DNA from 3 places in the Pseudomonas sp. SL4(2022) genome. Region 2 is predicted to be linked to each of the others. Evidence: riboswitches for the same ligand, from Rfam matches in the RefSeq annotation. Region 2 holds a riboswitch; each other region holds the start of a gene.
What was found. A riboswitch is a leader RNA that binds a small molecule or an ion and turns the genes downstream of it on or off. The one in region 2 is predicted to bind cobalamin.
Positions count from the first base shown of each region.

Region 1 (8,093 bases), 830 kb from region 2:
GTGTCCCAAACACGGAAGCCGGTATCGCCTGGACTGAAGTATTCCTTCTCCTGATAGCCGATGGCATTGGGGATATGCGTCTTGCGATACACCCCGAGCAGGCGGCCATCGGCATCGGCCACGGTCAGCGAATTGAAGTAGGCATTGCCGGCCTTCTCGAACCAGGACAGCGGCAATACCACACCCAACTCACCAGCCAGCGCGGCGAAGCGCTTGAGCAGCGGACTGCTCTTGTACTCTTCGGCCAGCGCCAGGTGCTTGTGGTCCTGCTCGATGCAGAAATACGGGGTGGCGAACAGCTCCTGCAGCAGGATCAGTTGCGCGCCTTTAGCAGCGGCTTCACGCACCAGTTCCTCGGCACGGTCTAGGTTCTGTTTCAGGTCCCAGCTGCAGGCGAACTGGGTGGTGGCGACGGTCAGCTTACTCATGACCTCACCCCTTCAACGGCCAGGCCGGCTGCTGCTGGGTGATGCAATGCACCCCGCCGCCGCCATGAGCCAACTGGTTGATCTGCACCGGCACCACTTCGCGGCCCGGGAAGGCCATGCGCAGGGTAGCGGCTGCCTCATCATCGGCGGCAATACCATAGGCCGGCATGATGATCGCGCCATTGCAGATGTAGAAGTTGGTGTAGGAAGCGCAGAACACTTCCGCCTCGGTGTCCACGGCGTCGGTGGCCTCATAGAGGTCGATCAGCTCGAACTGACGGCCACGGGCATCGGTAGCCAGCTCCAGGGCGCGACGGTTCTCACGTACTACCTCGGCATAGACCGAACCCTTGTCATGGGTGGCGTCGACCAGCAGCGCACCCGGCTTGGCGAAGGCGCACACACCATCCACATGGCCGTCGGTCATGTCGCCCGTAACGTATTGCGGATCGCCCGGCAGCCAGATGGTCTTCTTCACGCCCAGCAGGCGGGTGAAGACCTCTTCCATCTCGGCCTTGCTCATGCCCGGATTGCGGTTGGGGTTGAGCAGCACCGATTCGGTGGTAATCAGGGTACCCTCACCGTCCACATGGATCGCCCCGCCCTCGTTGGACAGCGGTGTGCCGAAGCACTCCAGACCCAGGCCGTTGAGGATGCGCCGGGCCAGGCTCTCGTCCAGATCATGGGCGGATTTTCCACCCCAGGCATTGAAGCGCCAGCTCACACCGGCCAGCCCCAACTGCGGATGGCAGACAAAGCTGGGGCCGGAGTCACGGCACCAGCTGTCATTGATGGCCAGTTCGACCAGCTCGATATTGGCACCACACAGCTCGCGGGCACGGGCCACAGCGGACGGGTCGACCACCATTTTCACCGGTTCGAAGCGCGCAATGGCGTTGGCCACGCGGGCAAAATCAACCTGCACCTCGGCCAGCGTCACGCCCCAGCCCGACTCCCAGAGCGCTTTATTGTGCGGGAAGGCCATCCAAGTGGCGGCATGCGGAACCCATTCGGCGGGCATAAACCAGGAGTTTGCTGCGACTGCGTTATGCTGCATACAAGTGCCTTCAGTTAAGTCATTGTTATCACTTAAAACCGCGAATGCGGAGATGACTTCCATGCTAGGCCTGTAAAAATGCGGCAACAAACGATAGATTTTGCACACTTCTGATTAGCAGGACTTATCAATCATGCTCAAGCACTGGCCACCATTGAATGCCCTGCGCGGCTTCGAAGCCGCCGCACGTCTGGGCAGCTTCCACAAGGCTGCCGAGGAGCTGCACCTGACCCAGTCCGCTATCAGCCAGCAGATCCGCAGCTTGGAAAGCTTTCTCGAACAGCCGCTGTTCTTCCGCAGTGGCCGCAGCGTCAGCCTGACGGATGCCGGGCACGACTTGCTCAGCACCACGCAATCGCTGCTGCAGCAACTGGCCGTGGGCATCCGTCGCCTGGAGCAATACCGCAAGCCCAATCAACTGGTGGTCAACACCACACCTGCATTCGCTCGCCATTGGCTGGTGCCGCGCCTGGGCGAATTCCATCGCCTGCACCCGGAAATCGACCTGTGGCTGTTCACCAGCGATGACGTACCGGACATGGCCGCACAAACCATCGACATCGCGGTGCGCGACGACCTCAGCGCTCAAGCCGAATGCAGCTTTCGCGTACTGCTGGAAGATCGGCTCTACCCGGCCTGCCACCCGGCTTTATGGGCAACGGCGCACAGCGAACGCACCACCTTGCATGGCGAACGGGAAATGGACTGGAGCCATTGGGCGGTTCAAGGTGGCATGGACGTGGGCCAGCAGAGTCACGGGCTGAACTTCTCCGACCCCGGCCTGCTGCTGGATGCCGCCAGCCAGGGCCTGGGCATCGCCCTGGTCAGCCAGTTGCTGGCTGACCAGGTACGGCGTAACGGCCTGCTGCAACCGTTGGTGGAACAGACGGTGCGCGGCCCCAACTGGGCCTGGCTGGTGCACCGCGACAGCGAAAGCGACCCACTGACTCGCAGTTTCTGCATCTGGCTGCAGCAGGCTCTGAGCCACAGCGCAGATTAGCGGAACGGCGGCTCATCAAAGCTGCGCAGCTTGCGTGAGTGCAGCGAGTTGAGCTGGCTGCGCATCAGTTCCAGCGCGGTGATGCCGATGTGCAGGTGCTGGGTCACCGCGCGCTCGTAGAAGGCACCGGCCGCACCGGGCAGCTTGATCTCGCTGTGCAGCGGTTTGTCCGACACGCACAGCAGCGTGCCGTAGGGCACCCGCAGGCGATAACCTTGCGCGGCGATGGTGCCGCTTTCCATGTCCACCGCCACGGCACGGGAGAGGTTGATCAACGGCCGCTCCTGGGCCCAGCGCAGCTCCCAGTTGCGGTCGTCATAGGTCAGCACGGTGCCGGTACGCAGGCGCTTCTTCAGCTCATCGCCCTCTTCACCGGTCACCAGCTTGGCCGCTTCCTGCAACGCCTGCTGCACCTCGGCCAGCGCGGGTAGCGGGATATGCGGCGGCAATACGCGATCAAGGATGCCGTCGCGGCGCATGTAGGCGTGAGCCAGCACGTAGTCACCGATGGTCTGCGACTGACGCAGGCCACCACAGTGGCCAATCATCAGCCAGCAATGCGGGCGCAGCACGGCCAAATGGTCGGTGATGTTCTTCGCGTTGGACGGGCCGACGCCAATGTTGACCAGGGTGATACCGTGGCCATCGTCTGTTTGCAGGTGATAGGCCGGCATCTGATAACGGTGCCAGATGACGTTCTCGATGATGGCCTGCATCTCGCCTTCGGCCATGCCGCGCTCGATCACCACATTGCCCGGCAGCACCATGCGCGTGAAGCGCGATTCGCCCACCAGCATATCCAGACCATGGCGAATGAACTGGTCAACGTAACGGTGGTAGTTGGTCAGCAAAATCCACGGCTGCACATGCCGCCAGTCGCTGCCGGTGTAATGCACCAGACGGCGCAGGGAGAAATCCACCCGCGCCGCATCGAACAGCGCCAGCGGCAGCGGGTCGGTGTTTTCCCAGTCATACAGGCCGTCGGCGGTGCCATCGGTGGCGGCGGACAGGTCGGTGCTGGGGAATACGCGCGCCAGCTCGGCGGCGGTGACCCCGGAGCCGGCCAGCTCATCGCCCTGCTCGACCACGTACGGATACGGAATGTTCTGCTGGCTGATGCCGACTTCCACGCGCACGGTGAAGTCGCTCATCAAGGGGCGCAGCTGCTCCAGCAGGTATTTGCGGAACGCCGCGGGATGGGTCACGGTGACGCTGTAGGTGCCCGGCACTTGCACCTTGGCATAGGCGCGCACGGTCGTCGGCACTTCGCCCTGACACAGGTAGGTCAGACGTAATTCGGGGTAGCGGAACTGACACTGCTGCGCAGAGTCGGGTTTGCTGCGCTCTTTCAGGTAACGCTTGAGCGCCTGACTGAGCGCGCGGGTGGCCTGCTGGTGCAGCGCGGCGAGGCGGTCCACCGCCTCTTCGGCGGTGGTGGCGACAACGAAGTCATCGGAACAAAGGCTCACAAGGCATCTTCCTGGCTGATCGGACAGGCTCTATCTTGCCCTGATCCGCCGCGCTTGGGATAGCGCAAGATCACCCGTGGACACCCACCCGGCGGCAGCCGCCGGGTCTGGCGTCAGCCTCAGGCAGCCTGATGCAGACGCACGTTGAACAGCGGCCCACGGCTATAAGCGGACAGCGCCTTGGCGGCAGCCAGCACACCCAGATCGACCAGTGGCTCGATCAGAATGACGCTCATATAGGCCAGGCCGAAACTGCCCACGGCGGCCAGGTTCTCGCCGGAGAAACCATTCCCGTAGAACGCCCAGAAGCCGACCCAGGCGACAATGCCACCCTGATAGGCCGTCGACAGCGCCAGTGCCTGCTTGTAGGAAAGGTCCACATAGGCGGTACCCGGCGCGATGATGCGCTTGGCCAGCAGGCTGATCGCCCACAGCGGCACCAGCAGCGTCGTAACGTTCATGCCGTACTGCGGCAAGTCAAATTGAGCGAACAGCAGCCCTTGCAGCAACAGGCCGAACGCCAGCCCCATCGCCGCGGCACCTGCGCCGAACAGCAGCAGCAGGGTCGAACCGAGGATCAGATGCACCTCGGAAACCCCGACCGCGTGGTGCGGAAATACTTCGAAGAAACAGAACACCAGGGCAGTGGTCAGCACGCTGCGTAATGCCAGGGCGGCAGCGCCGCCATTGTTGCGCACGCTGTCGAGCGCAAGCTTGGCACAGAGGCCAAAGGCACCTGCAGCGGTGGCATAACTAAGAAAGATTTTGGCGCCAGTAACGACTTCTGGTTCGATGTGCATTGAGATTCCTGTACCGCGCCCACCGCGCGATGATCCGGATTGAGGGAATGGGCATAAACGCCCGGCTTCGATGGCAGGTCTCCTGGCTCACGGCTTGATACTCCACCCGCCTTCCCAACCTTGCGGTCAGTGGCATCCGGGCGTCGCTCGCCGTTTACAGTTGCGGGGGCAGCCAGGGCATTGGCGACGTGCGCTTCACCCTGTTCCCTTTTCATCCAGTCGCATCACACGAGCTGGAACCATCGGCGGCCACCTTACCCGGCGGCCGTGAGAAATGACAGAGCCCGGCGCAGAGGCCGGGCTCAAGGTGAAACGTTCAAGAAGTCAGTCCGCGCATACCGGCAAAGCAAACGCCTCAGAGCCGGCTTACGATCTAGTGGGCCAGAGTCCTGCAAGGCGTTACGTTAGCAACAGCCAACAGCGGCTCAAAACAGACAAGAAACGCAGCGCAGCAAAGTAACAGCCAACGGCTGGCCCTTAGGGTGAGCGCAGCGAATCAAGCGGACGGAGCTCGCACACGGGTGTACTTTTGTACACGAGCATTACGCGTTTCACTCGCCCTTCGGCGCGCGTTAGCCGCACGCGGCCGCCGAGTCTGTTTTTAACGCTGAGGACCTGCACGCAGCAGATCGCAAGTCGGTGCTCAGATCAGGTGCGGTGTACTGCGCGCCACCAGCGCCTCGACATTCACCCCACGCGGCAGAGTGCCGTAGACCCGCCCACCCTGACCGCCCAGGCGGCTGGCGATAAAGGCATCGCTCACCACGGCATTGCCGGCTTCCAGCAGCAGTTTGGCTTGCAGGGCCAGGGCCACGTCTTCGGTCAGTTGCCGGGCGCGGTATTGGATGTCGGCAGTGTCGCGGAAGTCCACCTGGAGTTTTTCGATATGGGCGTTGAGGCGGGCATCACCATGGCCATTGCCCAACTCGGCAAACAGCGCGTCGAGTACGCCCGGTTCCTTAGACAGCGCGCGCAGCACGTCCAGGCACTGCACGTTACCCGAACCTTCCCAGGTGGAGTTGACCGGTGCTTCGCGGTACAGGCGCGGCAGGATGGTGTCCTCGACATACCCGGCGCCGCCCATGCATTCGGCAGCCTCGTTGATCATGGCGGGCGCACGCTTGCAGATCCAGTACTTGCCCACGGCGGTGACCAGGCGGGCGAACTTGTCTTCCTGCTCGTCATGCGGGTTATCCAGCGCCTTGCCCATGCGCAGGGTCAGCGCCAGCGCGGCTTCGCTTTCCAGGGCCAGGTCGGCGAGGACGTTTTGCATCAGCGGCTGCTCGCTCAGCACGCGGCCACCGACTTGGCGGTGCGCACAATGGTGCGCGGCCTGGGTCAGGGCCTGACGCATCAGGGCGCTGGAGCCGATCATGCAGTCGAAACGGGTCAGCGCGACCATTTCGATAATGGTCGGCACACCCCGGCCTTCTTCGCCGACCATCCAGGCCAGGGCACCGCGGAATTCCACCTCACTGGAGGCGTTGGACCAGTTACCCAGCTTATTTTTCAAGCGCTGGATATAGAACTCGTTGCGCGAGCCATCCGGGCGATGGCGCGGCAGCAGAAAGCAGGTCAGACCCTTGGCGGTATACGCCAAAGTCAGGAAGGCATCGCACATCGGCGCCGAGCAGAACCACTTGTGGCCGACCAGTTCATAAGCTTGACCGGGACCACCCAAACCCACCGGGTAGGCACGGGTGGTGTTGGCGCGCACATCGGTGCCGCCCTGCTTCTCGGTCATGGCCATGCCGATGGTCGCACCGGTTTTCTGCTCGATCGGCAGGTTGCGCGGGTCGTATTGCGTGGCGAGGATTTTCGGCAACCACTTCTCGGCCACATCGGCCTGCAGCTTGAGCGCCGGCACGCTGGCGAAGGTCATGGTCAGCGGACAGCCGCTGCCAGCTTCGGCCTGGCTGTGCAGATAGCTCATGGCAGCGCGCGCCACCTGGGCACCAGCGCGCGGATCGGTCCAGGGCATGGACGGCAGGCCGTGTTCAATGGCGGCGCTCATCAGCTGGTGATAGGCCGGGTGAAACTCCACCAGGTCCGCACGGTGACCATAGCGGTCGTGACTCTTGAACACCGGCTTGTTCTCGTTGGCGAGAAAACCAGCGGCCATCAGCTCACCACCGGCCAGCGCGCCATACACATCCAGGCGCTGCTCGGCCCAACCGCCGCCGAAGCGCTTGCTCCACTCCTGCAGCGGCAGGTCAACGCGGTACAGGTTGGCACCATCCAACGGTGGCACCTGGTTGAACACTTCATGGGTTTCGGCGTGTTGACTGGCGTTCATGGCTGAGGCTCCTCTTCGGGCAATGGGGCGCCCACGGCGCGTAGACAAAAGGTGATCAGGGCCTGGCTGACTTCGGCCAGACTGGGGGCGGGATAACCGGCTTCGCGGGCCGCACGGGCGGGCGGCGATAACGGACCGACCAGGGCTTCGGCAATGGCGCCGACCAGGCAGGCAGCGGCCAGGTTGATTGGCTGCACACGGAACACGCCTTGACCGACGCCCTCCTGCAGCAATTCGACGAACAGATCGGCATAGGCTTCGCGGTAGAACAAGCGTTGTTCATCCACCTGCGGATCCACCGGCTCGGCAATCAAAGCGAAGGCCAACTGGCGACTGCCCCAAGCCCGCGCAGCAAACCGCTCCAGCCCATCGGCCAGGCGCTGCACCGGGCTGCCCGGCCCGCGCACGGTGGCCGCCAGGGCATCGACCTCACGTTGACTGGCCACGGCAAAAACTTCCGCCGCCAGCTCGCCCTTGTTCTGCACATGGCGGTACAGGCTACCGGTGGCAATGCCGACATCGTCAGCCAACGCCTGCATGGTCAGTGCGGCAAAGCCGCCGTCGGCGACCCGCGCCAGGGCGGCGTTGATGATGCGCTCGCGCAGCGCCTGATCGCGGTCGACACGCAGTGCAGTGGTACGGTAAGCCATGATCTGAATCCTGATTCACTATTGCGCAAGTGAATCAGGATTCAGAGTTTGGCTAAAGGGCGATTCCGGGCACAACAGCGGGCATATTGGCCAGCTGCTGGCGCATTCAACTCAATAATAAATTTACGACCTCGCGAGCTAGAGCCCTACAAGGCGCTACGTTAGTAACAGCCAATGGCTGGCCCATAGGGTAAGCGCAGCGAATCAAGCGGACTGGGCTCGCATCCGAGCCTGCTTTTAACGCAGTAGGGCCGACGCGCAGCAGAGCGCAAGATCAGGCCTCGCGGCAGAGCACCCAGTCATGCAGCAGGCTGCGCAACTGCTCGAACTTCACCGGCTTGGCCAGGTAATCGCTCATGCCAGCAGCCAGGCAGCGTTCGCGGTCGCCGCTGT
Region 1 covers NZ_CP113060.1:2,584,964-2,593,056, reverse strand. Annotated here, with positions in the region: gene aguB (N-carbamoylputrescine amidase) at 1-428, opposite strand, end outside; gene OU997_RS12210 (agmatine deiminase family protein) at 433-1,485, opposite strand; gene OU997_RS12205 (LysR substrate-binding domain-containing protein) at 1,619-2,485, shown strand; gene amn (AMP nucleosidase) at 2,482-3,954, opposite strand; gene OU997_RS12195 (energy-coupling factor ABC transporter permease) at 4,074-4,754, opposite strand; cobalamin riboswitch at 4,809-5,013, opposite strand; gene OU997_RS12190 (acyl-CoA dehydrogenase family protein) at 5,398-7,050, opposite strand; gene OU997_RS12185 (TetR/AcrR family transcriptional regulator) at 7,047-7,700, opposite strand; gene OU997_RS12180 (hybrid sensor histidine kinase/response regulator) at 7,975-8,093, opposite strand, start outside.
Region 1: another riboswitch for cobalamin. It lies ahead of OU997_RS12195 (energy-coupling factor ABC transporter permease); the one in region 2 lies ahead of cobG (precorrin-3B synthase).

Region 2 (8,093 bases):
GCAGCGGGGCAGGCAGAATTCGGGAAACTCGTCAGGAAGGTACTTCATGGTCCGACTCATAGGACTAGATCAGTGCCAGTATGCTCGCAGCAAAGGGTACAGGAGCACAGGGACAGCTAGGCGGGGGTTGGGTGGTACAGAGACGAACAAAGTGGGACAAGGAATAAAGTGGCACAGATTTATTTACCGCTGTCAGGCGGCTGCTGGGCGTTTTCCGCCCAGCGCTTGAGTCTCGTAGGATGGGTTGAGCGCAGCGATACCCATGCTGCTGCAAGCCCATCATTTATGAACCGTAAAAACCCTGATGGGTATCGCACGCTCAACCCGTCCTACGTTTGTTACGTCTGTGGGTAGCTGCGCGGCGTATACACCCACTCCCCACCCTCGGCACGGGGGAAGCGGCAGGTTTGGCTGGAACCGATAATCACCAGGGTGCGCATATCAACCATCTCTGGCGTCAGTTCGCCCAGGGTGAGGGTGCGCAGGGTTTCGCCGGGGCGGCCGATGTCGCGGCCCAGTACCACCAAGGTTTCCGGGGTGCGCTGCTGGCGGACGATATCCAGCGCGCTGCCGAGCTGCCAGGGGCGGGCTTTGGAGATGGGGTTGTAGAAGGCCATCACCAGGTCGGCGGCGGCGGCGTGGGCCAGGCGTTTTTCGATAATCGCCCAGGGCTTGAGGTTGTCCGACAGGGAGATCAGGCAGAAGTCGTGGCCCAGCGGCGCGCCGGCTTTGGCGGCGGTGGCCAGCGCAGCGGAAACGCCGGGGAACACCTGTAGGTCGACCCGCTGCCATTCGGCGTCGGTCGATTCATGCAGGGCTTCCAGCACGGCGGCGGCCATGGCGAAGACGCCGGGGTCGCCGGACGACACCATCACCACGCGCCGGCCGCTGGCGGCCAGTGCAAAGGCATGGCGGGCGCGCTGCATTTCTTCGCGGTTATCGGTGCAATGGCGCACCTGCTCCGGGCGCAGCGGGCCGGCCATCTTGATATAGGTTTCGTAGCCGAGCAGGTCCTGCGCCTCATCCAGCGCCTGGCGCGCAGCGGGCACCATAAATTCGGCGGCGCCGGGGCCGAGGCCGATCACCGTCAGGCGGCCACGGGGGCGGCCGAGTTGGCTGGCATCGATGGGTGCTGCGGCCAGCAGCAGGCGCAGGTTGGCGTGCTGACTGTGCAGCGGCGGCAGTTGCTGCGCGTCGTCGATAAAACGCAGCGGCAAGTTGAGCTGTGCGGCGGCGGCGTGCAGGCCGGCGTTGGCCATCAACTCTGGTGCGGCCAGCAGACAGGCCAGGCTTTGCGCGGCCAGGTTGCTGGCTTGTAGCGCCTGTTGCAGTTCGCTGAGTAAGTCGGCGCTGGCGCGGTCGATCCATACGGCGACCTGCTGCGGGTGGATCAGCAGTTCATCGGCATTCGCCGCTCGACTGTGCGGGCTGATATGGATCACCCGTGCGGCGTCGTCAGTCACCGGCAGCTTGGCCTGGATCAGCCAGGGCGCGTCACCTTCGATACGCACGGCCTGGCCGCCGAGCAGGTCGCTGACAAAGCCTTTGCCTTGCTCAAGATCGGCCAACACATAGCCAGCGGGCGGCTCGAGCAGGCAGGTGCCAAAACGCAGTTCGCCGCTGGTGGTGATCGCCGCGCTGACCTGCAGGTGCGCGGCCAACTCACGCGCCATGCGGTTGACCCCGCCCAAGCCGCCAAGCAGCGGCACCACGGCGCTGCCATCTTCGGCCACGGCCAGCACCGGCGGCTCGCGGTCTTTCTCGCCGAGCACAGCGGCCAAACTGCGAATCACGATGCCGGCGGCGCACAGCACGATCAGCGGCGTGCCGGTGCGGTAGAGCGCACGCAGGTTATCGCCGAAATCCTCATAGGTGCGCTCAACGTCTGTCACTCGGCTGCCCTGGCCGTGGATCTCAGCCTGCGGATACCGCGCCTGGATGCGCCGCGCGCAGGGCAGAGCAGAGGGGCCGAGGATGATGATGGCGGGAGCGGCGGTCATAAGGTGTTCCAGGCTACGGTGAGTGGGCTGTGCGATGGCGCTTTTGTGGGCGTGGCCGGGGGGCGATCCGCTTTAGCCGCGATGGCCACAGCATGTCGCGGCTAAAGCCCCTCCCACGGGTTGTTTGCAGTTTGCTAACCGCGCCATTTCTCGCCGGGGATGACGATCATTGAGAAGTAGGGCGAGGACATCGGCTCCACTTCGTCCAGCGGCACGATGCGCTGGTTGCCCATGGTCGCGCGTTCGACGTAGTGGGCGCGCTGGTCGATGCCCAGCTCCTGCAGCACACGGCGGACTTTCTCGAAATTGCGCCCGAGCTTCATGATCACGGCGGCTTCGGCGCTGTGCAGGCGCTGCTTGAGTTCGTCTTCGGGGAGCACGCCGGAGAGCACGTTTAACGATTGGTTGCGGTACACCAGCGGGGTGCCGAGCACCGAGGCGCAGCCGAGCATGGAGCACACGCCGGGCACCACTTCGACGTCGTACTGGCCGGCCAAACGGTCGTGCAGGTACATGTAGGAGCCGTAGAAAAACGGGTCGCCTTCGCAGATCACCGCCACATCCTGGCCGGCGTCGAGTCGGGCGGCGATCTGCACCGCGCAGGTGTCGTAGAAGTCGCTGATCACATCTTCATAGCTGAGCGGCGCGGCGAGTTTTTCCGTAGTCACCGGGTAGACCAGCGGCAGGCGCTGCTGGGCGTCTGTCAGGTGCTGCTCGATGATGCCGAAGGCATTGCCGCCCTGGCCTTTGTTGGCTTTAGCCTTGGCCACGAAGTAGCCAACCACCGCCGCCGATTGCAGCAGGCGCAGGGCCTTGAGGGTGATCAGCTCGGGGTCGCCGGGGCCGACGCCGAGCCCCAGCAGGCGGCCTTTTTGTACCGTCATCACTCCACCTCCGTGGCCAGGGCGTTGACCGCCGCCACCGCCATGGCGCTACCGCCGCGCCGGCCGCGCACGGTCACATAGGGCACGCCACGGCTGTCGGCAGCCAGGGCGTCTTTGGATTCCGCCGCGCCGATAAAGCCCACCGGCATGCCGATGATCAGCGCCGGTTTCGGTGCGCCGGCGTCGAGCATTTCCAGCAGGTAGAACAGCGCGGTGGGCGCATTGCCGATCACCACCACGCTGCCTTCCAGGTGCTCGCGCCAGTGCTCAAGTGCCGCTGCCGAGCGGGTGTTGCCCAGCTCGCGGGCGAGGGACGGAACATCGGCCTCATGCAGCGTGCAGATCACCGGATTGGCGGCAGACAGGCGTGAGCGGGTGATGCCTTCGGCGACCATCCGCGCATCGCAGAGAATCGCCGCCCCATTGGCCAGCGCGGCGCGGCCGGCAGCGCTAGCGCCGGGGGAGAAGCGCAGGTCTTGCACCACATCGACCATGCCGCAGGCGTGGATAACCCGCACCGCGAGCTTTTCCAGATCGGCCGGAATAGCGCTGAGATCAGCCTCGGCGCGGATGGTGGCGAAGGACTGGCGGTAGATTTCCTGGCCGTCGCGGATGTACTCAAGCATCACTGTTTCCTGTTGCGCAGTGGGCGGCGAACCAGTCGCCGGCCTCGTCAATAGTCATGGCGCTGGCCAGCAGCTGACCGAAACCGGCCGCTTCAGGCGTGCGTTGATAAAGCTGGTAATGCCCGGCGCTGCTGGCCAGCAAGGTAAAGGGCGCGGTGTGCGCGGCGGCGCAGGAGCGTGGGCAGGCACTGAGATGCACCTGCGGCCGCGCTGTGCTGGCGCGCAGGTGTTCGGCCAGGCGCAGGGCATCGGCCTTGCTGTCGCTCAGGCCCTTGGCGCAGGCGGCTGAGCCGGTGCAGGCGATCAGATTGCTAAGTGGTTCCTGCGCATCGATCAGCAGGCCGAGTTCGGCCAGTGTGTGCAGCAGGTTGTCTGCCGAGTGCTCGGGGATATTCGGCAGCAACAGACCCTGCCAGGGCGTCAGGCGCAGGCTGGCATCGCCATATTGCTCGGCCAGATCGGCCAGGGCTTTGAGTTGTGTGGCGTCGATTCGGCCCAGACGTGAAGCGGCGGCAACCATGCAAAGGGCGTTTTGCTGCTGTGGATAAATGCCCATCGGCGCGCGTGGGCTGACTGGTTTGTGTTGCCAATCGGTCGGTGGCGCCTGAACGGTAAAGGGCAGGCGCGTTTGCAGCTGTTGCAGCAGTTGGTGGGCGGGAATCACGCTGAGCAGCTGGCGCATCCGGCTGTGTTCGCTGCCAGCCAGATCGAGGAACAGCCTGAGCAGCTGTTCCACCAACGGCACGGCTTGCTCAACGTTGACCACGCCCAGCGGCTGATCACCTGGGCAACCCGCCAGGCCAAAGGCCAAGCGAGCTGACTTACCGGGCAGGGCGCTTAGCCAGATATCGTGGGGGTGTTTGAGCATGGCCAGGGCTTCGCCGCCGTCCAGCTGAATAGCGAACTTGGCCGACAGCCCATGCAGCGCCGGGGTGGTTTGCAGCAGCTCAAGCAGCGCGGCGGCCAGCGGGCGGGTGTCGAGCAAGGCCTGCGGATCGATGCCGGCGGCAGGGCTGAGCAGCAGATTGCGCACATCGTCGGCGGCCGGATTGCTCGGGCCGAGGCCGGCAGCCAGCAGGCGCTCGATCAGCTCGGCTTGCTGGCCGGGCAATACGCCACGAATCTGCAGATTGCTGCGGTTGGTCAGCTCCAGCACACCGCTGGCGCAGCGCTCGGCGGCTTCGGCGATGGCGCGTGCCTGTTGGCTGCTGAGTACGCCGCCGGCCAGCTTGACCCGGCAGATGCCGCCGTCCAGCGCCGGAACGATACGCAGCAGGCCGGGGCACGCCGATCCCGGTTTATCGGGGCGTGGGGCCGGTATCTCGACAGTGGTGGCAAGGTCGCGCAACAAGTTCACCAGCAACAACGAACCTGTCTACGATCTGCTGCGCGTCGGCCCTACTGCGTTAAAACCAGGCTCGGAATGCTCATGTACAGCTCGTACATTCCGCTTCCTCGCCTGTTTTTGCCTTGTAGGTCTCTAGCTCGCTAGATCGAAAACAGGTTCTACGACGCGGCGACCGAACCAGCGAAATCCGCCCACAGGGGATTTCATGGCATCGGTACACCCCGCCCGATGTTGGCACTCGCGACTCGCGTCGTCGGCAGGTCTCCTGGCTGACAGGTCATCATCTGGCGCGGCCTTCCCAGTTTCCCAGTGGCACAGTGGCGGCAGACTCGCTGTTTACAGTTGCGGGGGCAGCTCGGTCACGATCAGCGGATCGTTCCGGATTCCCTCTTAGGCCCCTCGCACCATGGCGGTGGGCACCGACGAAGGCTGTATTATGCCCGCTTTGTTTGATGCGCTGACACCCTAGCTTGTCGGGCGGGGGCAGAGGAGTGGGTATGACGGCCTGGTTAACCCTGGTGGGCATTGGTGAAGACGGTTACGCCGGGCTGGGTGAGGCAGCGCGCCAGGCGCTGGGCGAGGCGCAGTGGATTGTCGGCAGCCCACGCCAGCTGGCGCTGCTGCCCAGCGATCTGCCAGGGCAGCACGAGCGCTGGCCCAGCCCCTTTAGCCTGGAGCCGGTAATGGCGCGGCGCGGGATGCCGGTGTGCGTGCTGGCCAGCGGTGACCCACTGTTCTATGGCGTGGGTGCGAGCCTGGCGCGGCAGCTGCCGGCGGATGAATTGCGGGTGTTCTCTGCGCCCTCATCCGTCTCACTGGCTGCTGCTCGCCTGGGTTGGCCACTGCAGGACGTGACGGTGCTGTCGCTGGTGGCGCGGCCGTTGGCGGCGCTGCAGGCGCAGATTTTCCCCGGCGCGCGGCTGCTGCTGTTGAGCAATGACGGCGAGAGCCCGGCGGCGGTGGCCGAGTTGCTGCGTGAACGCGGTTTTGGCCCCAGCCGGCTGACCGTGCTGGAGCATCTGGGCGGCGATCAGGAGCGTCGCATCGACGGCCTGGCCAGTGATTGGACCGCGCCGCACGTCGCTGACCTCAATCTGCTGGCAATCGACTGTGTGGCGGGCGCCTGTGCGCGTTTGCTGCCGCTCACGCCAGGTTTGCCGGACGATGCTTATCAGCACGACGGCCAGCTGACCAAACGCGATGTGCGCGCTATCACCCTGGCGCGCCTGGCGCCGCAACCTGGTGAGCTGCTCTGGGATGTCGGCGCCGGCTGCGGCTCCATCGGCATTGAGTGGATGCGCGCGCACCCCAGCTGCCGGGCGCTGGCCATCGAGGCTGACGCCAGTCGTCAGGCGCATATCCAGCACAACCGCGATGCCCTCGGCGTGCCCAGCTTGCAATTGGTGGCCGGCCGCGCGCCCGAAGCCTTGGCCGGATTGGCCGCGCCGGATGCGATCTTTATTGGTGGCGGGGTGACCATCCCTGGCGTGCTCGAGCAGTGCTGGGCCAGCCTCAAGCCGGGTGGGTGTTTGCTGGCCAATGCCGTGACCCTGCAAAGCGAAGCGGCGCTGGTGGCCTGGCGCGAGCAGGTGGGCGGCGAGCTGACGCGCATCAGCGTGGCCCAGGCGCAGCCGCTGGGCGGCTTCGACACCTGGCGCAGCGCCTTGCCGATCACCCTGCTGGTGGTGCGCAAGCCGTGAGCCCGCGCATCCTCCTGCTTGGCGGCACCACCGAGGCCTTGCGTCTGGCGCGCCGCCTTGACCCTGAAAGCATCTACAGCCTGGCCGGGCTGGGCCGGGTGCCGGATGATTTGCCCTGTCAGGTGCGTGTTGGCGGCTTTGGCGGGGCGGAAGGATTGGCGGCGTTTATCCGCCTGCGGGGCATCGAACTGCTGCTCGACCTGACCCACCCCTATGCCGCGCAGATCAGCGGCAATGCCGCCCGCGCCGCCGAGCTGAGCGGGATTGCCTGCTGGGCGCTGCGCCGCCCCGGCTGGCAGGCCGGCGAGGGTGATGATTGGCGCGAAGTGGACGACTGGGCCGGGCTGGTTGCGGCGCTGCAAAGCTTTCAGCACCCGCTGTTTACCCTCGGTCGCGAGCCGCTGGAACACCTGCATGAGATTCCCCCGCATCAGCACTGGACCGTGCGCTGCCTGACGGCCCAGCAAGGCGTGCCGCGTGCGGAGATTATCGGCGCGCGCGGGCCGTTTGCGCTGGATGAGGAGCGTGCGTTATTTGCTCGTTTAGGCACCGATGTGCTGATCAGCAAGAACAGCGGCAGCCAGTCCACCGAGCCGAAACTGCAGGTGGCGCGGGAGTTGGGTTTGCCGGTATTGCTGCTGCGTCGGCCCGAGTTGCCAGCGGTGGATCGCGAGTTTGTCAGCCTTGAAGCGCTGGCCGAGGCGCTGTCGTAGGATGGGTTAGCGCTGCCAATCGACGGTCAGGCGGACAGCGACTGAGTCCTGCGCAGCGCGTCACCCATCGAATAGCGGCTGAGTCTGCCACGGTGGGTTTCGGCGCATCGGGCAATGCAGCTGGCTCACGACCTGTTCTATGCGCCTAACCACCCTACGGGGCGGCTGGGTTGCCCAACGGAAAACAGCGCCTGTTAGACTGCCGCCCCGCTTTGGAGGCCGCCATGACCACGCCCGTTTCCCCTTACGCCCGCATTCTGTTTGTCGGCCCCGACCTGGCCGAGGGCTCGTTTGCCGAGCTGCTGCGCCGCCGTCTGGTTGAGCTACGCGGGGAAGCGGCGCTGGCCGATATCGTCGATACCAGCGCGGGCTATGCGTCGCTTTGGCAGCGCGTGGCCGAGGCTGAGCGGCCGTTGCTGGTGATCGACCTGGAGCCGCAAAGCAGCAGCCCGCACCTCGATTGGCTGCGCAGCGAACTGTGCCAGCAGGCCAACCCTGAGCAGCTGTTTGTCGCCAGCGCCATTGGCCAGGCTGAAGGCCTGCCGGTGGAGGCTGCCTGCGCGCTGATCGAGCGTCCCGAGCTGCACCTGCCCTGTGTGGGGGTGGCCGCCGTGCCGGGGCATCACGCCTGGTCGCAGATTCCGCCGCACGCGCAGCGCCTGCTGCTGTGCAACGGCCCGCGCTGCACCCGGCGCGGTGCGCTGGACCTGTGGAAAAACCTGCGCCAACGGCTCAAGGCCGCCGGCAAACTGGAGTGCGAGGGCGGGGTGCATATCACCCGTACGCAGTGCCAGTTCCCCTGCGATCTGGGCCCGACCGCCA
Region 2 covers NZ_CP113060.1:1,754,200-1,762,292, forward strand. Annotated here, with positions in the region: gene OU997_RS08450 (GNAT family N-acetyltransferase) at 1-48, opposite strand, end outside; gene cobJ (precorrin-3B C(17)-methyltransferase) at 339-2,000, opposite strand; gene OU997_RS08460 (precorrin-2 C(20)-methyltransferase) at 2,135-2,887, opposite strand; gene OU997_RS08465 (precorrin-8X methylmutase) at 2,884-3,510, opposite strand; gene cobG (precorrin-3B synthase) at 3,503-4,858, opposite strand; cobalamin riboswitch at 5,096-5,297, opposite strand; gene cbiE (precorrin-6y C5,15-methyltransferase (decarboxylating) subunit CbiE) at 5,356-6,558, shown strand; gene OU997_RS08480 (cobalt-precorrin-6A reductase) at 6,555-7,271, shown strand; gene OU997_RS08485 ((2Fe-2S) ferredoxin domain-containing protein) at 7,496-8,093, shown strand, end outside.

Region 3 (8,093 bases), 780 kb from region 2:
CGAGCGCCCGCTAAACCATGGCCCTGAGCCTGCCCGCTCAGGGCCTGTCACTCAGAAGCGGTAGCCCAGGCTGAGCTTGACCTGCTCTTCGGCCGCCGGGTAGCTGCTGGCGCTGCTGGCAAAGACATCGTAGCGTTTGCCGGTGAGGTTATTCAGGCGCAATGTGCTGCTGAACTGTCTGTAGTTGTAGCTCAGCGCTGCATTGATCAGGGTATAGCCGCCGGCCTGCTGCTGATTGTTGGCATCGTCCCCTGAGTAATAGCGGCGCCCGGTGTACACGGCTTCCAGATACGTGTGCAGCCCTTGAATGATCCGGTAGTTGAGGTGCGCACTGGCCGTGTTGCGGGCCACCCATGGCACGCTGTTGCCCTGGAAGGAGCCTGCACGAAATTCCGCATCGGTAAAGCTGTATTGGCCGCCGATGCTCAGGCGCTCGCTCAATTGGCGCTCTGCCTCCAGTAGCAGTCCGTCACGGCGGGTTTTATCCAGATTGATATTGGCGCCGCGACCATTCCAGCTGTTGGGGTTGGCAATCAGTGCGTCGTAGAGCAGTTCGTCCTGCAAATCCAGTCGATACAGCGTTGCTTGATAGCGCTGCACGCCGTCTTGCCACTCGACGCCGCTTTCCCAGGACACACCGGTTTGCGGTTTGAGGAACTCGACCCCCGGCAGGACAAAGGCATTGTCGTCCACGTTGGCCCAGCGCAGCACGTCCTCACGCTTGAGAAACAGGCGCGTCTCTTGGTTGGCTTGCCAGTTCAGGCCGATGCTGGTGCTGTCTTCGCGATCCTTGTGCTGTTTGCGGCTCGCCTTGTTATGGTCGTCCGCTTCGCTGCTGCGGTAGCCGGCAGTAACCGTTACGCCGCGCCCAAGCCCCTGGCTTAACTGGCTATACCAGTCGCGCTGGGTCTGCTGGAAGTCGGTGCCCCAGGATGATTGGGCGTCACTGCTTATGTGGTCGTGGCCAAGTAGCCATTCTCCAGCGCCAAGGCTGTTGCCGTAGCGTGCACTCAACCTGGGGCTGATGCTTTCCGTGCGGGTGTCCTGGGTAAAGCGGCTGGGAGCGGCAAAGCTGCCAACGCTGTCCTGATCGCTGTGGCTGTAGTCGAGGTTGCTCGTCCAGGTGTCATCCAGTTGCTGTTCCAGGGCAAAACGATGAACCTGCGTCTTGCTGTCGTTCCAGGCCGTCGAGTCGCTTTGCTTGCGGTCTGCATGGCGCTGCGCCCTGCTCATGGCATTGGGGTACAGCAGTTCATCGTCGACCGTCTGGTACTCATACAGTGCATGGCCACTGTCATGGTCATGGCGCAGACGGGCGAAGGCGTTGCTGTAGCTGGCGTTGTTATGGTCGCGGTAGTTGTCGGCCGTACGCGACTCGCCGCTCAGGTAAGTCGAAAATCCACCGCCGAGTTGCTGGTAGATATGCCCGCGCAAGGCCTCCAGATCATGGCTGCCGCGACTGGCTTCGAGATAGCCCTCGTTGCGGCTTGGGGTGCGGGTAACGATGTTGATGACGCCGCCCACCGCCTGGTCGCCATACAGTACGGTGCCGGCGCCGCGGATGATCTCGATGCGTTCGATATTACCCAGTGGCACGCTGTTGAGGTCAGCGCCTGCCTGGCTGGGTTGGTTAAGGCGGCGACCATCCACCAGAATCAGGGTGTTGTTTACCGCATTTTCGCCAAAGCCACGCAGGCTGAAGGTGGCTCGGCTGCCATCGCCAATGGTGTCGCGGACTTGTATCCCCGCCTCAGCACGCAGCACATCGAGTAACGAGTGAGCGGCAGATTGCTCAATCTGTTGGCGGTCAATCACCCTGACGCTGGCCGGTGCCTGGGTTTGCAGGGGCGTGGCGCGGGTAATCACCAGCGGTTGGGCCTGATAGGGCGGGTTGGCTTCGTTGGCCAGGGTCAGGCCTGGGGCCAGTGTGACAGCCAGAGCAAGGCGAGATAATTTCACAGGAAATCCTCAAAAGATCGAACGACTTTTGAGGAGGGCAGGGGCAAGAACGGGCGCGCAAACGCTGCCTGAGCTTGACGGTGATGCCCTCCGCAACACCAGTCACATCCAGCAAGGCCGGTCTCCGGGCTCTCGACGTGCGCCGCCTCGCCTTCCCGGGATAACCCAGTGGCGTTGAGGTGACGTGCAGAACGACTCTGCGGTCGATTACCGTTGCGGGGGCAGCGCCGGGATGGTTCGTCAGAACGCACCGGCTTCCCGTTTAACGCCGCTTCACTGTAGAAGGGCGCACCTTGGCGGAAGTAAAACGCCGCGCACCTTAATGCGCGGTTGGATGAATTACAAGCAAGCCTGGCTCAGCCCTGGATGAGCGGTATTCATGCGCAAGGGCTGGCGAGGCGCGCGCGGATGGCGGCCTCGATGCCGGCGGCATCCAGCCCGCATTCGGCGAGCATCTGCGCTGGCTTGGCGTGTTCGACGTAGTAGTCCGGCAGCCCCAGGTGCAGCACCGGTTTGAGGATGCCAGCGTGGGCGAGGAACTCGCTGACGGCACTGCCAGCGCCGCCCATTACGCTGTTCTCTTCGAGGGTCACCAGCAGTTCGTGGCTGGCGGCCAGCTGGCGCACGAGCGCTTCATCCAGCGGTTTAACGAAGCGCATGTCGACCACTGTTGCATCCAGCACTTCGCCGACCTTGAGGGCTTCGGCCAGTTGTACGCCAAAGACCAACAGGGCGGTTTGCTTGCCGTGGCGGCGAACGATGCCCTTGCCGATTTCCAGCGGTTCCAGGCCCGGCTCGATGGCGGCATTCGGACCGCTGCCACGCGGATAGCGCACGGCGGCGGGGCCATTGAACAGGTGACCGGTGGTGAGCATGCGGCGCAGTTCGTTTTCATCGCTCGGTGTCATCACCAGCATGCCGGGGATGCAGCGTAGGTAGGAAATATCAAAGCTGCCGGCGTGGGTCGGGCCGTCTTCGCCGACCAGACCGGCGCGGTCGATGGCGAACAGCACGTCGAGGTGCTGCACGGCCACATCGTGAATCAGCTGGTCATAGGCGCGCTGCAGGAAGGTCGAGTAAATCGCCACCACCGGCTTGGCACCGTCGCAGGCCATGCCGGCGGCGAGGGTCACGGCATGCTGTTCGGCGATGGCGACGTCGAAATAGCGCTCGGGATAACGCTCACTGAACGCCACCAGATCCGAGCCTTCCTTCATCGCTGGCGTAATGCCAAGCAGGCGCGGGTCTGCAGCCGCCATGTCACACAGCCATTGGCCGAACACGCTGGAGTATTTCGGGCCGCTGGCTTGCTTGGGGGCGGCCGGCGCGTTGATCGGCTCCAGCTTGGTGATCGCGTGGTAGCCAATCGGGTCGGCCTCAGCCGGGGCGAAGCCCTTGCCCTTTTTGGTCACCACATGGAGGAACTGCGGGCCGTCGAGGTCGCGCATATTGCGCAGGGTGGCGAGCAGCGTGGGCAGGTCGTGGCCATCGATGGGGCCGACATAGTTCCAGCCCAGCTCTTCGAACAGGGTGCCGGGCACCAGCATACCTTTGGCGTGTTCTTCGACCTTGCGTGCGATTTCCCAGGCACCCGGCAGGTGCGAGAGGATTTTCTTGCTGCCCTCACGCATGTTCGAGTACGTGCGGCTGGAGATGATCTTGGCCAGGTAGTTGGACAGGCCGCCGACGTTCTTGGAAATCGACATGTCGTTGTCGTTGAGGATCACCAGCATGTTGGCACCCACGTCGCTGGCGTGGTTCAGCGCCTCGAAGGCCATGCCGGCGGTCATGGCGCCGTCACCGATCACCGCCACGGCCTTGCGCTTGCTGTTCTGCAGGCGGGCGGCGATGGCCATGCCCAGGGCGGCGCTGATGCTGGTGCTGGAGTGGCCGACGCCAAAGGTGTCGTACTCGCTTTCCGAACGGCGCGGGAAGGCGGCGATGCCGTCCTTCTGCCGTAGGCTGCCCATCTGCTCGCGGCGGCCGGTAAGGATCTTGTGCGGGTAGGCCTGATGGCCCACATCCCACACCAGGCGATCATCCGGGGTGTCGAAAACGTAATGCAGGGCCACGGTCAGCTCGATCACGCCGAGGCCCGCGCCGAAATGCCCGCCCGTCTGCCCGACCGTATACAACAGGTACTGGCGCAATTCGTCGGCCAGGGTTTCCAGCTCTGCTTCGCCCAGGCGGCGTAGCTCGTCCGGCGTATTGGCGCGGTCTAGAAGGGGCGTCAGCGGGCGCTCACGGGGAATCTCGTGGAAGGTCGTCGGCATCAGGCAGATCGTTATAGGTGCAAAAGATGCGGCAGTTTACCCGAAGCGCCGGAAACTGCCCAAACATGGTTCGGCCTAACACGCCTGAGCCTGGATGCATTCCACCTCTGCATCCAGACGCGACAGCGACCTACCAGGTATCGACCGAGCGCTTCTTGCCTGTGCGGGCAGCGGGTTGTGCTGTGGCATTAAGGCCGCGCAGTAGCCAGGCGCGGGTTTCCACAGGGTCGATCACTGCATCGATCTCCAGGAAACTGGCCATATTGATGCCCTTGCCGTTCTCGTAGGCCTTGGCCACCAGCTTGTCGAACAGCTGTTGGCGTGCCGCCGGTTCTTCGACGGCGGCCAGTTCCTTGGCAAACCCCAGGCGCACCGCACCTTCCAGGCCCATTGCACCGAATTCGGCACTGGGCCAGGCGATGGTGAACAGCGGCGAATGGAAGCTGCCGGCAGCCATGGCCTGAGCGCCGAGACCGTAGCCTTTGCGCAGCACTACGGTGAAAAACGGCACGGTCAGGCTGGCGGCGGCGACAAACATGCGCGAGACATGGCGCACCGTGGCCTGTTTCTCGGCCTCCGGGCCGACCATAAAGCCGGGGGTGTCGCACAGCGACAGCAATGGGATATCGAAGGCATCGCACAGCTGCATAAAACGTGCGGCCTTGTCGCCGGCGACTGCGTCGATGGCGCCGCCGAGGTGCGCGGGGTTGTTGGCCAGCAGGCCGAACGGCTTACCTTGGATGCGGATAAACCCAGTGATCAGGCCGGGCGCAAACTCGCGGCGCAGTTCCAGCACGCTGTCCCTGTCGGCGAGGGTGGCGATCACTTGGCGGATGTCATACACGCGCAAACGGTTTTCCGGGATCAGCTGGCGCAGCTCGCGCTGATCGGCGCAATCCCATTCGCTGAGCGCTCCCTGGAAGTAGCTCAGGTACTGCTTGGCCACCTGCACCGCTGCGGCTTCATCGGCCACCCGTACGTCGATGACGCCATTGGTGCCCTGCACGCTCACCGGGCCGACCTGTTCCGGTTTAAAGCTGCCCAGGCCGCCGCCTTCGATCATCGCCGGACCGGCCATGCCGATGGTTGCGTCCTCCGTGGCGATAATCACATCGCAGCAGCCGAGCAGGGCGGCGTTGCCGGCAAAGCAGCGTCCGGACACCACGCCTACCAGCGGCACCAGGCCGGAGAGCTTGGCCATGCCGACAAAGGTGTGGCAGTCCAGCCCGGCTACGCCGACGAAATCGGTATCGCCCGGCCGGCCGCCGCCACCCTCGGCAAACAGCACCACCGGCAAGCGCCACTGCGCGGCGAGGCCGAGCATGCGGTCGGTCTTCTTGTGGTTCATCACCCCCTGGGTGCCGGCAAACACGGTGTAGTCGTAGGCGATGGCCATGCAGCGTGCAGCCTGGTCGCCGAATGCCTTGGCGTTGACCGTGCCGGTGCCGGCCACCAGGCCATCGGCCGGGCTCTGTTCGATCAGCTCGGCCAGCGAGCGCCGACGCCGTTGTGCGGCAATCGCCAGGGCGCCGTATTCGCTGAAACTGCCGTCGTCCAGCAGGTCCGCCAGGTTCTCGCGCACGGTGCGCTGGCCTGTCTTGCGCCGTTTGGCTACGGCGGCAGGACGGCGTACATCGGTGAGGAGCGCGTGGCGTTCGAGCACTTCGGCCAGGTCCGCACGGATATGCTCGAGGTCCAGGCTCTGTTCGCTCTGGTGGGCAGCAGCGTCAACCTCGGCGGGTTCGATAAACAGCAGCGGCTGGCCTTCATTGAGCGCGCTGCCGATCTGCACGGCCAACTGGCGGACGATGCCGCTGTGGCTGGCGGTGACCACAAACTCCATTTTCATCGCCTCCAGCACAGCAAGGCTCTGGCCGACAGTCACCGCATCGCCTTCGGCCACGTCCAGGCTGACCACCACACCCGTGCTGTGGGTCAGCAGGGGCAGGCAGCCTGACGGTGCGTCCGCGACTGTTTCAGCGGCTGGGCCGGCGCTCTGCGTAGCGGCAAAAAAACGGTGCGGATGAGCCTGGTCTTGCACGGCCAGCAGCTCGTTCAGATGGCTTTCGACAAAGCGCGTGGTCAGCTGATAGCTCGCCACCTGCGGTAGGCGCAGCAGGTTCTGCAGCAGGTGTAGGTTGCTCGCCACGCCTTCCAGGCGAAATTCGCACAGTGCACGGTAGGCGCGGCGCAGCGCGCTGGGGTAGTCCGGTGCATGGGCGATCAGCTTGGCCAGCAGTGAGTCGTAACTGGGGCTGACCGGGTAGCCGGCGTAACCATAGCCATCCACACGCAGACCGGGACCGCTGGGCGGCTGGTAGGCCGTCAGGGTGCCAGCGGCCGGGCGGGTGCTGCCATCGGCACTCATGCTTTCCAGGTTGATCCGCAGCTGCACGGCGCAGCCATTAAGCGGCGGTGGTTGCAGCAGGCCGAGCTCGGCCAAGGTGTGGCCGGCGGCCAGTTTGAGCTGGGTGTGCAGCAGATCGACGCCGGTGACCTGCTCGGTGACGGTGTGCTCGACCTGAATGCGCGGGTTGGCTTCCATAAAGTAAAAGCGTTCTGGCTGCTCGGCATCCAGCAGAAATTCGAAGGTGCCCAGGCCCTGGTACTTCGCTGCACCGGCTAGTTTCAGCGCGGCCGCGATCATCCCTTCGCGGGTGGCCGCGGGCAGGTCCGGGCTGGGGGCGATTTCCACCAGCTTCTGCTGGCGACGTTGCAGGCTGCAGTCGCGCTCCCACAGATGGCTCACCGCGCCCGTGCTGTCGCCCAGTACCTGAATTTCGATATGCCGGGCCTGGTTGACCAGCTGTTCGATATACAGCGCATCGTTGCCAAAGGCGGCGCGGGCTTCGGATTGGCAGCGGGCAAAGGCCTCGTCCAGCTCGTCAGCACTGAACACCGGGCGCATGCCACGGCCGCCGCCACCCGCCAGGGCCTTGAGCATGACGGCGTCATGTTCAACGAGAAAGCCACGGGCTTCCTCCAGGCTGATCGGCCGATTGATCCCCGCCACCAGCGGCACGGCGCAGCGTTCGGCTAACGCCCGCGCCGCGGCCTTATCGCCAAACAGTTGCAGCACCTCGCTGCTGGGGCCGACAAAACACAGCCCAGCGGTCTGGCAGCGGCGGGCGAATTCGGCGTTCTCCGCGAGAAAGCCATAGCCGGGGTGTACGGCATCGCAGCCCTGCGCCAGGGCAATCTCGATCAGCTGGTCCATATCCAGGTAAGCCGGTACGCCACGGCCCTTGAGCGCCACAGCGCTATCGGCCTGGCGCACATGCAGAGAGGTGGCATCGTCTTCGGCGTAGAGGGCGACCGAGCGGATGCCCAGCTCACTGGCGGCGCGGGCGATGCGGATGGCGATTTCGCCTCGGTTGGCGATCAGCAGGGCGGCGAAGGGCGCAGTCGTAACGGGCATGATGGCTCCAGATTTTTATTCTGCAGCCATCTTAGGCGCTCTGTGGGCGAGGTAAACCAAGCCTTAGCGGGTGAGGGTTGGGCTATTGATACGGGTGATAAAGCGCTGATGGGCTAGCTGCGTCGTTCGACGATATAGCGCGCCAGATCGCGCAGCGGCTCTGCAGCCTGATCGAATCGGCGCAGGGCGTGCAGTGCCTGGTCGCGCAGTTCCAGGGCGTAGGCCTTGGCCGCGTCGAGGCCGAGCAGGGCCGGGTAGGTCGGCTTGTCGTGGGCCTGGTCCTTGCCCTGGGTTTTGCCCAGGGTGGCGGTGTCGCTTTCCACGTCGAGGATATCGTCCTGCACCTGGAAGGCCAGGCCGATGGCGCGGGCGTAGGTGTGCAGGGCTTTTAGTGCGTGCTCATCAGCCCGGCCACTGGCCAATGCGCCGAGCTGTACGCTGGC
Region 3 covers NZ_CP113060.1:969,541-977,633, reverse strand. Annotated here, with positions in the region: gene OU997_RS04520 (cobalamin-binding protein) at 1-14, shown strand, start outside; gene OU997_RS04515 (TonB-dependent receptor) at 52-1,959, opposite strand; cobalamin riboswitch at 2,057-2,270, opposite strand; gene dxs (1-deoxy-D-xylulose-5-phosphate synthase) at 2,337-4,232, opposite strand; gene OU997_RS04505 (carboxyl transferase domain-containing protein) at 4,363-7,650, opposite strand; gene ispA ((2E,6E)-farnesyl diphosphate synthase) at 7,764-8,093, opposite strand, start outside.
Region 3: another riboswitch for cobalamin. It lies ahead of OU997_RS04515 (TonB-dependent receptor); the one in region 2 lies ahead of cobG (precorrin-3B synthase).